2 regions of the Streptomyces sp. NPDC101166 genome follow, and region 1 is predicted to be linked to the other one. Evidence: riboswitches for the same ligand, from Rfam matches in the RefSeq annotation. Region 1 holds a riboswitch; the other holds the start of a gene.
What was found. Region 1 has a riboswitch for cyclic di-AMP ahead of ACIRS4_RS34055 (M23 family metallopeptidase). Riboswitches for the same ligand answer to the same signal wherever they lie in the genome.
Positions count from the first base shown of each region.

Region 2: it holds a riboswitch for cyclic di-AMP, as region 1 does, so the genes downstream of both, ACIRS4_RS04510 (peptidoglycan DD-metalloendopeptidase family protein) here and ACIRS4_RS34055 (M23 family metallopeptidase) in region 1, are expected to answer to the same signal.

Region 1 covers NZ_JBIWPF010000031.1:33,245-40,280, forward strand. Annotated here, with positions in the region: gene ACIRS4_RS34025 (FtsX-like permease family protein) at 1-145, shown strand, start outside; gene ACIRS4_RS34030 (ASCH domain-containing protein) at 270-668, shown strand; gene ribA (GTP cyclohydrolase II) at 689-1,324, opposite strand; gene ACIRS4_RS34040 (MarR family winged helix-turn-helix transcriptional regulator) at 1,467-1,988, opposite strand; gene ACIRS4_RS34045 (dihydrofolate reductase family protein) at 2,039-3,172, shown strand; tRNA gene ACIRS4_RS34050 (tRNA-Met) at 3,272-3,345, shown strand; cyclic di-AMP (ydaO/yuaA leader) riboswitch at 3,700-3,858, shown strand; gene ACIRS4_RS34055 (M23 family metallopeptidase) at 3,866-4,912, shown strand; gene ACIRS4_RS34060 (aldo/keto reductase) at 4,988-5,932, shown strand; gene ACIRS4_RS34065 (PrsW family glutamic-type intramembrane protease) at 6,002-7,036, opposite strand, start outside.
Region 2 covers NZ_JBIWPF010000002.1:31,555-38,590, forward strand. Annotated here, with positions in the region: gene ACIRS4_RS04505 (DUF6250 domain-containing protein) at 32-757, opposite strand; gene ACIRS4_RS04510 (peptidoglycan DD-metalloendopeptidase family protein) at 936-1,931, opposite strand; cyclic di-AMP (ydaO/yuaA leader) riboswitch at 1,936-2,094, opposite strand; gene ACIRS4_RS04515 (alpha-galactosidase) at 2,401-4,497, opposite strand; gene ACIRS4_RS04520 (tyrosine-protein phosphatase) at 5,319-6,116, shown strand; gene ACIRS4_RS04525 (DUF6126 family protein) at 6,151-6,270, opposite strand; gene ACIRS4_RS04530 (helix-turn-helix domain-containing protein) at 6,267-6,920, opposite strand; gene ACIRS4_RS04535 (aspartate aminotransferase family protein) at 6,982-7,036, opposite strand, start outside.

The sequences.
Region 1 (7,036 bases):
CCCCCTCGACGCTCTGCCGGGGATCGGCTGGGCCGCGTCCGCTCTGGTGCTGCCCGCCCTCGGGCTCGCGGTCGGCACTCTGCTCGGCAGTCGGGAGGCGCTGGGGCGTGACCCTTATCTGGTGGCGCGGGCGCACGGCGTGTAGGCGATATGCAGTGGTGTGATCGTCGGTGCGGGGACCATCATGCTGCTCGGGTGGCCGCGTTCGGCGGCCCGCCGGCCGGTGCAGGCGGGCCCTGAGCCGGACCCCTACGGGCAAGGAGACGACGATGTGGCCACGGGTCGACGGTATGCGGGCGTTGGAGCTCGGCAGCCCGGACGAGATGCGGGTGAGGCTCAACTCCCTCGTCCTCGACGGGGCGAAGAGGGCCACGACCGGGCTGCTCGCGGAGTACGTGGAGGAGACCGAGGGGCTGGAGTACGTCGGTGAGCGTCTCGCTCTGGTCGACGTCGACGGTGTGCGCGTCGCGACCGTCGAGGTCACCGGCGTCGAGCGGACCGCCTTCGCCGAGGTGACCTGGGCGCACGCGGCGGCCGAGGGGGAAGGCGACGCCGACCTGGAGGAGTGGCGGGCGGGACACCGCCGCTTCTGGGATTCCGAGGGTGCGCCGGTGGAGGACGACACGCCCGTGGTGTGCCTGGCGTTCCGGGTCGTGGAGACGGTCTAGTCCCGCGGCGTCAGGGGGGTTCAGCCGACGCTCAGTTCGGTGAGACTCGCCAGCGGCAGCGTGTGCTGGGTCTGGAGGACCTTCGCCCGCAGGTAGCGGACGTTGTGCTCGGTGGTGAAGACGCCCGTCGGCACCCGGTCGAGGACGTCGATGCCCAGCGCCCGCAACTGGCCTGCCTTGTCAGGGTTGTTGGAGAGCAGGTCGAGCCCGGAGATGCCCAGGGCGCGCAGCATCTGGGCGGCGGCCGTGTAGTCGCGGTCGTCCTCCGGCAGGCCGAGCGCGGCGTTCGCCTCGTAGGTGTCCAGGCCCTGGTCCTGGAGGGCGTACGCGTCGAGCTTGTTGTAGAGGCCGATGCCGCGGCCCTCCTGGCGCAGATAGAGCAGCACGCCACCGCGGTCGGCGATGCGTTCGACCGCCTCGCGCAGCTGGGGACCGCAGTCGCAGCGGGCGGAGCCGAAGACGTCGCCGGTCAGGCACTCGGAGTGCAGTCGGACCAGGGGGACGGGGCCGGGGTCGCCGAGGACCACGGCGACGTGCTCCTGGCCGTCGGCCAGGCCGTGGAAGGTGACCAGTTCGGCGTCGACGGAGTATCCGTCGCCGAAGCGCAGCGGCACCCGGACTCGGGCTCGCGGGGTGGCGGCAGGGGTGTCGGGCATGAGGGTCCTCCCGGTCCGGGAACGGATGCTTCAGTTTTGAAGCAGATCGACCGAGCCTGACGCTATCCCATGCTTTAAGTTTGAAGCAACTGCCGTCGGTTGTGACGTGGGCCATGCGGCGCGCGGGTGCGGGCGGCCGGCCTCACTCGTTCCCGGAGCACGGCGACGACCGGCGACGCCAGGGGAGGTCCTCCGGCGCGCTCTCTGCGCCGTCGCCCTGGAGTCCCCGCGTGACCTGCGTGAAAATCTCCTCCAGTTGCCCCACCTGCTCGGGGGTGAGCCGGTCGAACAGGAAGGCCCGGACCGTGTCGACATGGCCGGGCGCCGTGTTCTCCAGGACCGTCATGCCCTCGTCGGTCAGGACCGCGACGCTCCCCCGCCGGTCCCAGCGGCAGTCCTCGCGCCGCAGCAGCCCGTCCTTCTCCAGTCGCGTGACCGCGTACGTCAGCCGGCTGCGGGTGATCTTCAGCCGCTCGGCGAGGTCCGTCATCCGCAGCCGGCGTTTCGGCGACTCGGAGAGGTTCGCGAGGATGGAGTAGTAGAGATGCGGCATGCCGGCCTCCTGCTGGAGCTGCCGGTCGATGGCGTCCTCCAGGAGGAGGTAGCCGGCGACGTAAGCGCGCCAGGCGCGCTGCTCCTCGGGGGTGAGCCAGCGGGTCGTCATGCCACCAGTGTAAGTTTGTTTCAAACTTGAACCAAGGGAGAGGTCGCGCGATGCCGTACCCGTACGTCCTGCTGTCCGCCGCCGTCTCCCTCGACGGCTACCTGGACGACACCGGCCCCGACCGCCTGCTGCTCTCCAGCCCCGCCGACTTCGACCGGGTCGACGAGGTGCGCGCCTCGGTGGACGCCATCCTGGTCGGCGCCGGCACCATCCGCGCGGACAACCCCCGGCTCCTGGTCAACTCCCCGGACCGCAGGGCCTCCCGGGTCGCCGCGGGCCGCCCGGAGTACCCGCTCAAGGTCACGGTCAGCGGCACCGGCGAGCTGGACCCGGCGGCGAACTTCTGGCACACGGGCGGCGAGAAGGTCGTCTACACCACCGACGAGGGCACCGGGCGCGCCCGCTCGCTCGGCATCGCCTCCGACGTCGTCCCGCTCGGCCCGGCCCTGGACTGGCGCCGGCTCCTCGAACACCTGCATGACGTCCGGGGTGTGCGGCGCCTCATGGTCGAGGGCGGCGGGACGATCCACACCCAGCTCCTCCAGCAAGGCCTCGCCGACGAGATCCAGCTCGTCCTGGCCCCCCTCTTCGTGGGCGACGCCGACGCGCCCCGCCTCTTCGGCCCCGGCGGCTACCAGGGCGGACGGCTGCGGCTGGTCGAGACGCGGCGCATCGAGGACGTCGTCCTCACCCGCTACGAGCCCACCGCGCCCGGCGCCGGCCCGCTGCCCGTCGCAGCCGACCGGCACTGGCTGGCCCTCGCCTGCGAGCTGGCGGCCGCCTGCCCGCCGTCGCGGACCGCGTTCAGCGTCGGCGCGGTGGTGGTGGCCGCCGACGGGACGGAGCTGGCGCGCGGTCATTCGCGGGAGGCCGGCGATCCGGTCGTCCACGCTGAGGAGGCGGCCCTCGCGAAGATCGACCCCGCAGATCCCCGGCTGGCCACGGCGACCGTGTACAGCAGCCTGGAGCCCTGCGCCCAGCGCTCCTCCCGGCCGGCCCCCTGCGCCCGTCTGATCCTGGACGCGGGCGTCCGCCGTGTGGTGACGGCCTGGCGGGAGCCGGACACCTTCGTCCGCGAGGCCGACGGCAGCGGGCGACTGGCGTCCGCGGGTGTGGAGGTGCTGGTGCTGCCCGAGTACGAGGAGCGCGCCAAAGCTCCCAACAGCCACCTGTCGGCGCCCTGAGCGCACCCCGGTGTCCGGCCTGTCCGGGGCCCTGAGCGCCCCTGACAGGCCGGTGGTCAATCGGGGTCCCGCGCATGGTCTACACTGGTGTCATACCGACGCGGGGTGGAGCAGCTCGGTAGCTCGCTGGGCTCATAACCCAGAGGTCGCAGGTTCAAATCCTGTCCCCGCTACTGAAGGCCGAGGGCCGGAACCCATTGGGTTCCGGCCCTCGGTGCGTCTCCCTCCGGAGAGCTACGGCGTGTACCGCCCGGGAGGAGTGGCCTTCCTTGATCATCATCACGTCCAGTGATCGGGCGAGCGCCCTGTGCACGACGCCTGAGCGCCCGTCACCTGCGGTGTCCGGTTCAGGGGTGACCCGTGGGGGTGGAGGGGGCGGTCAACTCGCCCGTTTTTCACCGCTCCTGGGGAGAACGTCCAGGCCAGAAATGTTGTTGATCAAGAAGAACGGCTTGGAAACATGCCCCGGAGTCTATTAACGTTCGATAACGCAGCGCGGTCGTCCCAGCCGACACAAGAGTCGGCTCCGTGCGCACGCGCCGAATCCCGCAAGGGAACCGGGGAACCACCACCATGGGGTGAATCACGCGTAGCCGCCGTATGACAACGGCCGGTTTACGCGCGTAGGAGACCTTCCCGCTCCGAACCCGTCAGCTAACCCGGTAGGCGACGGAAGGAAAGGAGTACGCCCGCGTGGCGTCCAACCGGCCTGCCGCAGAAGCCCCCTCCGTGCCCAGCCAGACGTTCGGCTATGGCAGCTACCGCACCGACGAGGGCCCCTGGGAGGAATGGAACCCCACCGCGGAGTCCGTTCGCCCGGTTCGCGGCCGGCATCGTGTCGCCAAGCAGCGCGGCGGCCTCGCCCGTAGCTCCACCGTTCTCGGCGTCGGCGTCATAGCCGCCGTCGGCGGCGCCGGCATGGCCAGCGCCAACACCGGCAAGCCGCCGGTCTCCATCTCCATGCCGGACCTCCCCTCCGTGGGTTCCCTCATCTCCGACGATGACACCCCCCAGGAGAGCGCGCCGGCCCTCGCCGCCTTCGGCAGCGTCGCCGCCGAGCCGGTGGCCGCCGCGGCCGTGGACCAGACCGTCGCCGAGAGCACCACCGACGCCGGCGAGGTGCTCCGCAGCCGGATCATGGCGCAGGCCGAGTCGCAGCAGACCCAGATCGAGGCCAAGGCGGCCGCGGCAGCCCAGGCGGCCGCCGTCAAGGCCGAGGCCGACGCGGCCGCGAAGGCCAAGCAGGAGGCGGAGGCCAAGGCCGCCGCCGCGAAGGAGAAGGCCGCCGAGGAAGCCGCGGAGAAGGCCGAGGCCGCGCGCCTGGCCAAGCTCGCCGGCCAGTACACGCTGCCGACCTCCTCGTACACCCTCACCTCGACGTTCGGTGAGGCCGGCGCCTACTGGTCCTCCGGGCACCACACCGGGCTCGACTTCGCCGCCCCCACCGGCACCCTGATCAAGGCCGTGCACAGCGGCACGATCACCTCGGCCGGCTGGGACGGGTCGTACGGGTACAAGACCGAGCTCACCCTGGACGACGGCACCGAGATCTGGTTCGCCCACCAGTCCTCCATCAGCGTCAGCGTCGGCCAGAAGGTCACCACCGGCGAGGTCATCGGCCGCGTCGGCGCCACCGGCAACGTCACCGGCGCCCACCTCCACCTGGAGGTGCACCCCGGCGGCGGCAGCTCCGGCATCGACCCGGCGGCCTGGCTGCGGGACAAGGGGCTCAACCCCTGAGGTTGCCCTGACGTTTGCGAACTCTTGGCCGGAGGTGCGGAATGCGCGCCTCCGGCCGTCGCGTTGAAGTGAGGCATGACTTCTCTGCGCAAGCTAGGTTCCTCCGACCTCGAGGTCTTCCCGCTGGCCCTCGGGGGCAACGTCTTCGGCTGGACCGCCGACGAGGCGGCCACCTTCGCCGTCCTGGACGCCTACACGGCCGCCGGCGGCAACTTCGTCGACACCGCCGACTCCTACTCCGCCTGGGTCGAGGGCAACAGCGGCGGTGAGTCCGAGACCCTCATCGGCAAGTGGCTCAAGGCGCGCGGCAACCGCGACGACGTCGTCGTCGCGACGAAGGTCAGTCAGCACCCCGACTACCAGGGGCTGACCGCCGCCAACATCAAGGCCGCCGCCGACGCCTCCCTCCGCCGCCTCGGCACCGACCACATCGACCTCTACTACACCCACTTCGACAAGCCCGAGGTCCCCGTCGAGGAGATCGTCGGCGCGCTCGACGAGCTGGTGAAGGCGGGCAAGGTGCGGCACATCGCCGCCTCCAACATCTCGCCCGATCGCCTGCGCGCCTCCCTGGAGTTCTCCGACCGTGAGGGGCTAGCCCGGTACGTGGCCCTCCAGCCGCACTACAACCTGGTCTCCCGCGACACCTACGAGGGCGCGCTGCAGGACGCCGCCGCCGAGGCCGGACTCGCCGCCGTCCCCTACTTCTCGCTCGCCTCCGGCTTCCTCACCGGCAAGTACCGGCCCGGCGCGACGGTCGACAGCGCGCGGGCCGAGGGCGCGGCCAAGCACCTTCAGACCGAGCGGGGCCGGCGGGTCCTGGTCGCCCTGGACGAGGTCGCCCGAGCGCACGACGCCGAGGTCGCCACGGTGGCCCTGGCCTGGCTCGCCGCCCAGCCGACGGTGGCCGCGCCGATCGCCTCCGCGCGGACGGTGGACCAGCTGCCGGCGCTGCTCGCGGTGGGCGGACTCGAACTGACGGAGGCGGAGGTCGCGCGGCTGACGGAGGCGTCCGCGTGAGCGGCGCCGGAGTGCCGTGGGCCTTGCACGAGTGTCAGGACGCCTGAGGGCGGGTGCCGTTCCTCGGGTTCACCCGTAGGGGGTGTGGCCCGGGTAGGTCGGAAGCCCCGTGTGCCCGGTGTATCCGGGTCCGGCCACGGGTGCGGGCTGCCCCGCGTACCCGGGCTGCCCGGCGTGCTCCGGCTGTCCCGTGGGCCCGGCGGCGTGCGGGTGCCCCCCGTACGACCCGTAGGCGCCGGGCACGCCATGCGACCCGTAGGCGCCGGGTGCCCCGTGCGACCCGTAAGCCCCGGGCGCCCCGTAGCCCCCGTACGACCCCGGGCCGCCGGGGCCGGGCTGCGGGAAGGGCCCCGGCGCCGGGTGCCCGTACATCCCGTGGACCGGCCAGGGCGGCACGGTCACCGGTACCGGAGGGGCCGTCATACGGGCCGCGTGCTCCAGCGCCGGCCGGGCCACGTCCTTGCGCCGCCACAGCTCGTCGAGCAGTTCCCTTTCGCGGGAGACGAAGTCGGCGCCGGCCCGGCCGAGCCGCCCCCGGTGCCGCAGGAACGCCAGCGACGTCGCGTAGGCCTCGTACTGCGTGACCGTCCGCGCGGCGGGCTTGCCCAGGTGCTGCCGGGCGTACTTGCGGGCCAGCAGGCGCGCCCGCATCGAGCCGAGCGCGTACGGCTCCGCCGGGGTGATCCAGCCGGCCGCCGCGTACACGGGCAGCTCCTCGCGGACCGTGCCCAGCTCGCGCTGCCGCGTCCACACCACCAGCCAGGTCAGCACGCCGAACGCGGGCACCATGAACGCCCCGTACACCGCGAAGAACCCCCACGCGCCCAGGACCGACGAGCCGTTCCAGAAGGCGTGCATGCCCATAGCGAGCAGCAGTCCGCCCAGCGGGAGGAGGACACGGCGCACCCGCCGGCCCTCTCCGGAGAGCGCCGCGATGCCGAAGCCGATGCCGGTCAGGACGGTGAACAGGGGGTGCGCGAACGGCGACATGATGACGCGTACGAAGAAGGTCGCCGCTGTCACCGAGGCGATGCCGCTGTCGCCGCTGAGCTGGTCGGTGCCGAACGCGGTGCCGAGGTAGAGGATGTTCTCGGTGAACGCGAA
Region 2 (7,036 bases), on a different contig from region 1:
TGAGAAAGGACACTCTTAAAGAATTTGCCAATCAAGGAATAAGGGACCACACGCGGAAGTCGTTGATGCGGAAGTGGCTCCACGTGGTGCGGAACGCGAAGTGCCCGCCGGTGTAGGGCTCGGGGTCGGTGTGGTCGAACACGAGCCGCCCGTTGTTCCACCACTGGACCGTGGAGCCGTCGGAGACGATGCGGACACGGTTCGGCTCGCCCGCGACGAGCAGCGGCTCGCTGTAGTCGTACAGCAGCGGCCGCTCTCCCGGCCGGCCGACGTAACGGCGCATCCGGGTCGTGGTGTTGGAGTTGGCGCCGTAGCCGACGTAGTACGTCTCGAGGTGGTCGTACTCCGCGAGGGCGCCGCCCCTGGACGTGGCGAAGAGGTCGTCCGGGGAGCGGACGTCGACGGCGTTCCAGAAGTTGTTGAGGTCGGAGACGCGGTCGTTGGCCCCGCCGGCGGAGACGGGGGTCGCGGTGTACTGAAGGACGCACGGTCCTTCGAGCCGCTTCCGGTACCAGATCGTCGCGCCGGCGGGCACGTCCACCTCGAGGGTCCCCCGGGAGGCGGCGACCGTGCCGCCCTTCTCCAGTTCCACGGCCCATCGGCACAGGCCGTGCCGGAAGTCGTCGTGGGCGACCAGCCGACGGCGCCGGGGCGCTCGGCCGTCGACGGGAGCGGCGTTCGCGGTGACCGCGGGGGCGATCGCGGCGAGGGCGGCGCCGGCGGCCAGGGCGCCGAACGCTCTGCGCGAGGTCGTCATGGGGGAACGGCTCCTTTGTGACGCGCGGAGTACGGCGGACAGCGCGGGTAAGCGCTTGCCCGCCGAGGGGCGGAGCTCACTGTGCCCTCGCTCCGCCACCGCTGTCGACACCGCGGGAGCCATGCCACGAGACCGCGATACGACGATCAGGGACTCGCGGCGGCCGCCGGGCCCCCTCTCAGCCGACGGAGACGCCGTGCGAGCGGAGGTAGGCGACCGGGTCGACGTCGGAGCCGTAGTTCGGCGTGGTGCGGATCTCGAAGTGCAGGTGCGGCCCGGTCACGTTGCCGGTCGCGCCGGAGAGGCCGATCTGCTGGCCGGCGAAGACGCTCTGGCCGGCCGAGACGGAGAGCGCGGAGAGGTGGGCGTACTGGGCGTAGTAGCCGTCTGCGAGCCGGATGACGACCTGGTTGCCGTACGCGCCGCCCCAGCCCGCGGAGACGACCGTGCCCGCGCCGACGGCCTTGAGGGAGGTGCCGGTCGGGACGACGAAGTCGACGCCTGTGTGGTAGCCGCTGGACCACATGCTGCCGGACATCCGGTACGGGGTGCCGACGGCGGGGTTGGACACGGGGAGGTGGAAACCGGAGACGTTGCCGCCGCCGTGGGCGCTCTGCCCGGCCGACGCCTTCGTGGCGGACTTCGAGGAGTGCGAGGAGTGCGACGACTTCGAGGACGCCGAGGACTTCGAGGCGGACGACTTCGAGGAGTGCGCGGAGCGCGAGCTCTTCGACGCCGTGTCACCGGCGGAACCGGCGCTGCCCGCGGAACCGCCCGCCCGCTTGCCGATCGACAGCTTCAGACCGGGGTGGATGAGCGAGGGGTCCTCGCCGACGACCTCGCGGTTGTCGGCGTACAGCTTCTGCCAGCCTCCGCGCACGTGCTGCTCGTCCGCGATCCTGGAGAGGTAGTCGCCGGACCGGACCGTGTAGGTCGTGGTGTTCGCCGCGGCCGGGGCGTCGGTCGCGGCCGTGCGCTGCGCGACCGGAACGGTCTGCACGGGCTTGTCCGAGACGGAGGAGACGGACTGGGCCGCCGACTGGGCGGGGGCCGCGTGGGCGCCGGCGGCGCCGATGAGCGGGAGGGCGAGAGCCGCGCCGCCGGTGCCGGCGGCGGCGATGGAACGGCTGAAGCGCGGGGCCTTGGGACGGCGGTGCTTACCCTTCGCGGGCATGGCGGGTTCCTCTCCGGCGCCTGCGAGGTGAGCTGTCGGGTGCGGGCTGGAGATGCCCGGCCGCGCCGGAGCGCGGCTTTACCCCAAGCCTGTTCCGGAGACCGGAACAGGCGGTCGTGCCTGTGGGTCCCCCGCTCCTGCCGTGGACGGGTGAGTGTCTGCGGGTTCCGGTCGGCGGCAGGATTCGGCGTCCGTCCGGATTGGCGTGAAACGTAAGCGACTGGGACACGCGGCGACAAGCGAAGGTTGCGCCGGTGACGCCCTCGACGTGATCCGCTGCGCCGCACTCCCGTCACACTGCGTGCACCAGGTGACGGATTCTGCGGAAACACCCATGAAAACTCCATGAATTACGTGAACATGACCAACGACGCACGGTCACGAATATGACGCTGCTCACGCCGCACCGCTCCAGCGCCCCTTATTTCAGACCGAGTTGAATGAAGGACTTCAAATTCGGACAGAGCACTCAGATGCGACGCAGGCGGATAACCGTCGCATCGAGGTCACCGCGCAGTCCCGTGCGCAACCCGTGATGCAACAGCACCGCACCTCGGTGCACTTCGCCCGTTTCGAGGCATTCGTACGACGCCTTCGGGTCGAGGCCGCGCAACCGCACCGCCGGCGCCGGCTCGCCGTAGCGCTGCGCCTGGAGCCAGGCGAGCACGACGCTCTCGTCCTCCCCGCGCACGTACTGCACCGCGCTCAGCCCGCCCTCGGGGGCGCGCAGCCGGTGAAGATCGCCGTGCTGGACGAGGGGCCGGATCTCCTTGTAGAGATCCACCCAGTGCCGGGCCTCGGCGAGTTCCTCCTCGGTCCATTCGGACAGGTCTCCGCCGACGCCGAGCACTCCCGCCATCGCGCTGACGAACCGGAACCGCAGCGAGCTGACCCGGCCGTTGAGCTGGGTGTTGGGGCTGTCGGTGACCCAGGCGGCCATCACTCGCGCGGGATGGATCTGGCTGAAGCCGTGCTGGATGGCGAGCCGGTCCAGCGGATCGGTGTTGTCGGAGGTCCACACCTGGTCCGTACGGCTCATGATCCCGAGGTCGATCCGCCCGCCGCCGCCCGAGCAGGACTCGAAGGCGACGCCGGGGTGCGCCGCCCGCAGCCGGTCCAACAGGGCGTACAGACCGCGCACATGGTCCACCCAGAGCCGCTGCGGATACGGGTCGTCCGGCCAGCCGGCGTCGGTGAAGCAGCGGTTGAAGTCCCACTTGACGTAGTCGATGGGCGCACTCGAGAGCAGGGTGTCGAGGCGCTGCCACAGGTACTCCTGGACGTCCTCGCGGGCGAGGTTGAGGACCAGCTGGTTGCGCAGTTCCGTCCGCCTGCGTCCCGGTTGGAACTGCACCCAGTCGGGGTGCGCCCGGTACAGGTCGCTGTCCGGGTTGACCATCTCGGGCTCGACCCAGATGCCGAACTGCATGCCGAGCGCGTGCACGTACTCGGCGAGCGGCTTCAGGCCCTTGGGGAAGCGGTCGGGGTTGGGCGTCCAGTCGCCGAGCCCCGCGTGGTCGCCGGTGCGCGCGCCGAACCAGCCGTCGTCGACCACGAACAGCTCGACGCCGACGGCCGCGGCGCGGCGGGCGAGGGTGGCCTGCTGCTCCTCGGAGATGTCGAAGTAGGTGGCCTCCCAGGAGTTGAACAGCACCGGCCGGTCGCGCTCGGCGTCCGGGATCACATGGGCGCGCTGGTAGGCGTGCCAGGCGCGGCTGGCGCCCCCGAAGCCCTCGTCGGTCCACAGGCCGGCGAACACGGGGGTGGTGAATTCCTCGCCGGGCGCGAGCCGCAGCAGGCCCGAGTCGTCGTAGCCGGCTCCGCCGGTGATCTGCACGCGCGCGTCGGGCAGTTGGGCGACGGAGATCCGCCAGGACCCGGACCAGCCCAGGGCGCAGCCGTAGACCTCGCCGCGCTCCTCGGTGGCGTCGGCGTCCAGGGCGACCCAGGGCAGGTGCTGGTGACTCGTGTGGCCTCGGCGGCTGCCGATGACCTTCTCGCCATAGGTGAGGGGCGCGCGGGTGAGCCGGGACTCCGCGGCCCAGCGGCCGTGCAGCTGGGACAGCCGCCAGCCGTCGCGGTCGGGCAGGGTCCAGACGGCGGAGTCGGCGCGCAGCAGTTCCAGCGGCTCGTCGCCCTGCTCGCCCTCGTGGCGAAGCGTCGCCCAGCGCTCCACGACGTCGCCCCGCATCCGGTAGTGCAGGGTGACGGCCAGCCGGCCGTCGCGGAAGCGCAGCCGCAGCTCGTCGCCCTCCTCGCCGCCGTGCGTCTCGTGGCCGACGAAGCTCCACTCGGTGCCGCGCCGCCCGGCGGTGCGCACCGACAGGGCGGGCCGCACGAAGCGGGCCCCGCCCTCCACGGGGTACTCCTCGCGGCCGTCGAGGGGGGACTCGAAGGCCCAGTAGTCCGGCAGCGGGCGCACGGCCAGCGCCTGCGCGTCGGCGAGCTCCATCCGGGGGCCCCAGTGCAGGTGCACGAGCTCGTCGGTCTCGGTGACATGGACGGCGTAGCTGCTGGCGGGCCCGGAGAGGAGCCAGGTACGGCCGTCGGCGTCGGACTCGGACATGAAACCCCCACTGATTCGAACAGGTGCGATCAATCGTCGACATCATCCGACGTCGGCGTTCACTGAGCAAACGTCACGGGACGCGCTGCGGGGGAACGGGTGACGCCGGGTGGGCCGCCTCGGGCGGACCGGAGGACGCAGGGTGAGCCGGAGCTCGCACAGGGCCGTGACCGGCCTCTCGGGACCCAGGAGCGCCCGGCGCGTGAGCCGGGCTCACATGGCCCTGGGCGGATGCCACGTCCGGGCCCCGCACGGGACCGAGCAAACCCAGCACCACCGGCCTCGAAACCCGGGCCCACCCAGCGTCTGAGCCCGGCTCAGACGGCCCAGGCAGACGCCACGTGAGCCGAGCCCCGCACGGGACCGAGCAAACCCAGCATGACCGGCCTCGGAATCCGGACCCACCCAGCGCGTGAGCCGGGCTCACACGGCCCGGACAGGCGCCGCGTGGGTCGGGCCGCGTACGGAGCTGGGCGGGCGCCGCCTGGGTCGGGCCTGTTCACGGTGCGTGGGCGGGCTCGGCCGGGCCTTGGCGCACTGTCTGTGCGGCCTCGCGTGGAACGGGCGGGCACCGCCGAAGCGGCCTCGCTTGAAACGGGCGCGCACCGCCGAAGCGGCCTCGCTTGAAACGGGCGCGCACCGGGGAAGCGGCCTCGCACAGAACGGGCGGGCACCGCCGAAGCGGCCTCGGGAGGTGGCCGTTCGACGTGCGGTGGCGGGCGGTGGACGGCTGCCGGGGGCGCGAATCGATGTCGTATGGTCAAGGAAGTTCCGTCGGTCACCGAGCCGCGCCGACGGGGACCGACCGGGAGGGAGCCCCCGTGACGCAGCAGATCCCGTCGACCGAGCCCGAGCTGGCCGGTGTGCGCAACTTCCGTGACGTGGGCGGTCTGCCGACCGCCGACGGCCGCAAGGTGCGGCACGGCGTGCTGTTCCGCAGCGGCCACCTCGCGCACGCGACCGGCGAGGACGCCGCGTTCCTGGCCTCCCTCGGCCTGCACACGATCTTCGACTTCCGCAACGCGGCGGACCTCAGGCTGGAGGGCCCGGACGTCGAGCTGCCGGGCGTGCGCAACGTGAACCTGCCGCTGTCCGACCCGGCGGACGGCGCGGAGTTCTGGAAGATGGTCCGCGACGGCGACATCGACCAGCTGCGCCGGATCCTGGGCGACGGCAAGGCCGCCGGCCGGATGATCGCCTCCTACCGCTCGATCATCACACAGCGCACGGCCGAGCACTCCCGGGTGCTGCACGCGCTGGCCGAGGACAGCGTCCCCGTGCTGATGCACTGCGCGGCGGGCAAGGACCGCGCCGGCCTGTCCGTCGCGGTGACGCTGCTCGCGCTGGGCGTGGAGCGCGACGCGATCCTCGTCGACTACCTGGAGTCCAACGCCAAGCACCGCCGCTACAAGGTGCGCCGCAGCGGCGCCTCCGCGGACACCTACTCCCCCGAGGTCATGGAGCTGCTCGGCCCCCTGTTCGACGCCCGCGCGGAGTACCTCACGGCGGCGCTCGAGACCATCGAGGCGACCTGGGGCGGCGTCGACCCCTATCTGGAGCAGGGCCTCGGGCTCACGGAGCAGACCCGGGAGCGGCTCCGGGAGCGGCTCCTCGACTGAGGGGTCCGCGCCCTGCGCCCGTCCGGCCGCCGCGCTACTTCGCGCCGACCTCGAACAGCAGCCAGATGAACGCGGCGAGGGCGTGTCCCACGGCGATGTAGATGAACAGACGGATCCAGATCCCGCGCGGGAACCTCTCCTCGATGTCGTTCATGACGTCCCTCCAGGGGTGGGGCCGAGGCACAGGGCGGCCGTCGGGCTCTGCAGCAGGGTGTGGACGAAGAGCAGGTCGACCCCGTCGGGGTCGCGTGCCGCGATGCGGTGCGGGGTCAGCGAGTCGAAGTGGGCGCTGTCGCCGGGCGCGAGGCGGTGCGTGGCGTCACCGAGCCGGAGCACCAGCCGGCCGCGCAGGACGTGCAGCCACTCCTCCCCGGGGTGGACGCGCACGACGTCACCCTGCGAGCCGTGGGGCACATGGACGCGCAGGGCCTGCATGCCCCGCCCGGACGCGCCGGCCCGCCAGTACGTCCAGCCGCCCGCGCGGGTCGGTTCCATGTCGTCGGCGCGCACCACGGCGTCCCGGTCGGCGGCCGCCTCGCCGAGCAGGTCGGAGACCGTCGTACCGTAGACGCGGGCGAGTGCCAGCAGCATCGGCAGCGAGGGCTGTCGCCGCCCGGTCTCCAGACGGGAGAGATGGGCGGGCGAGAGCCCGGCGTCCCGGGCCGCGGCCTCCAGGGTGAGACCGGCCAGACGGCGCAGGGAGCGCAGCCGGGGCGCGACGGCCGGCAGGGTGTCGCCGCCCTCGCCCGAGCCGGGACCGGCGTCGGACGGTCCGGGGCCGGGTTCGGCGTCGGAGGGTGTCATGCCTCCATTCAGCCGGAGTTTTGCCTCTGCGGCAAACTTCTTGCCTCAGAGGCAAAAACCGTCACCGTTCGGCGACCGCCTGCTTGACGAGGGTCTTGCCGAAGTCCCACATCAGT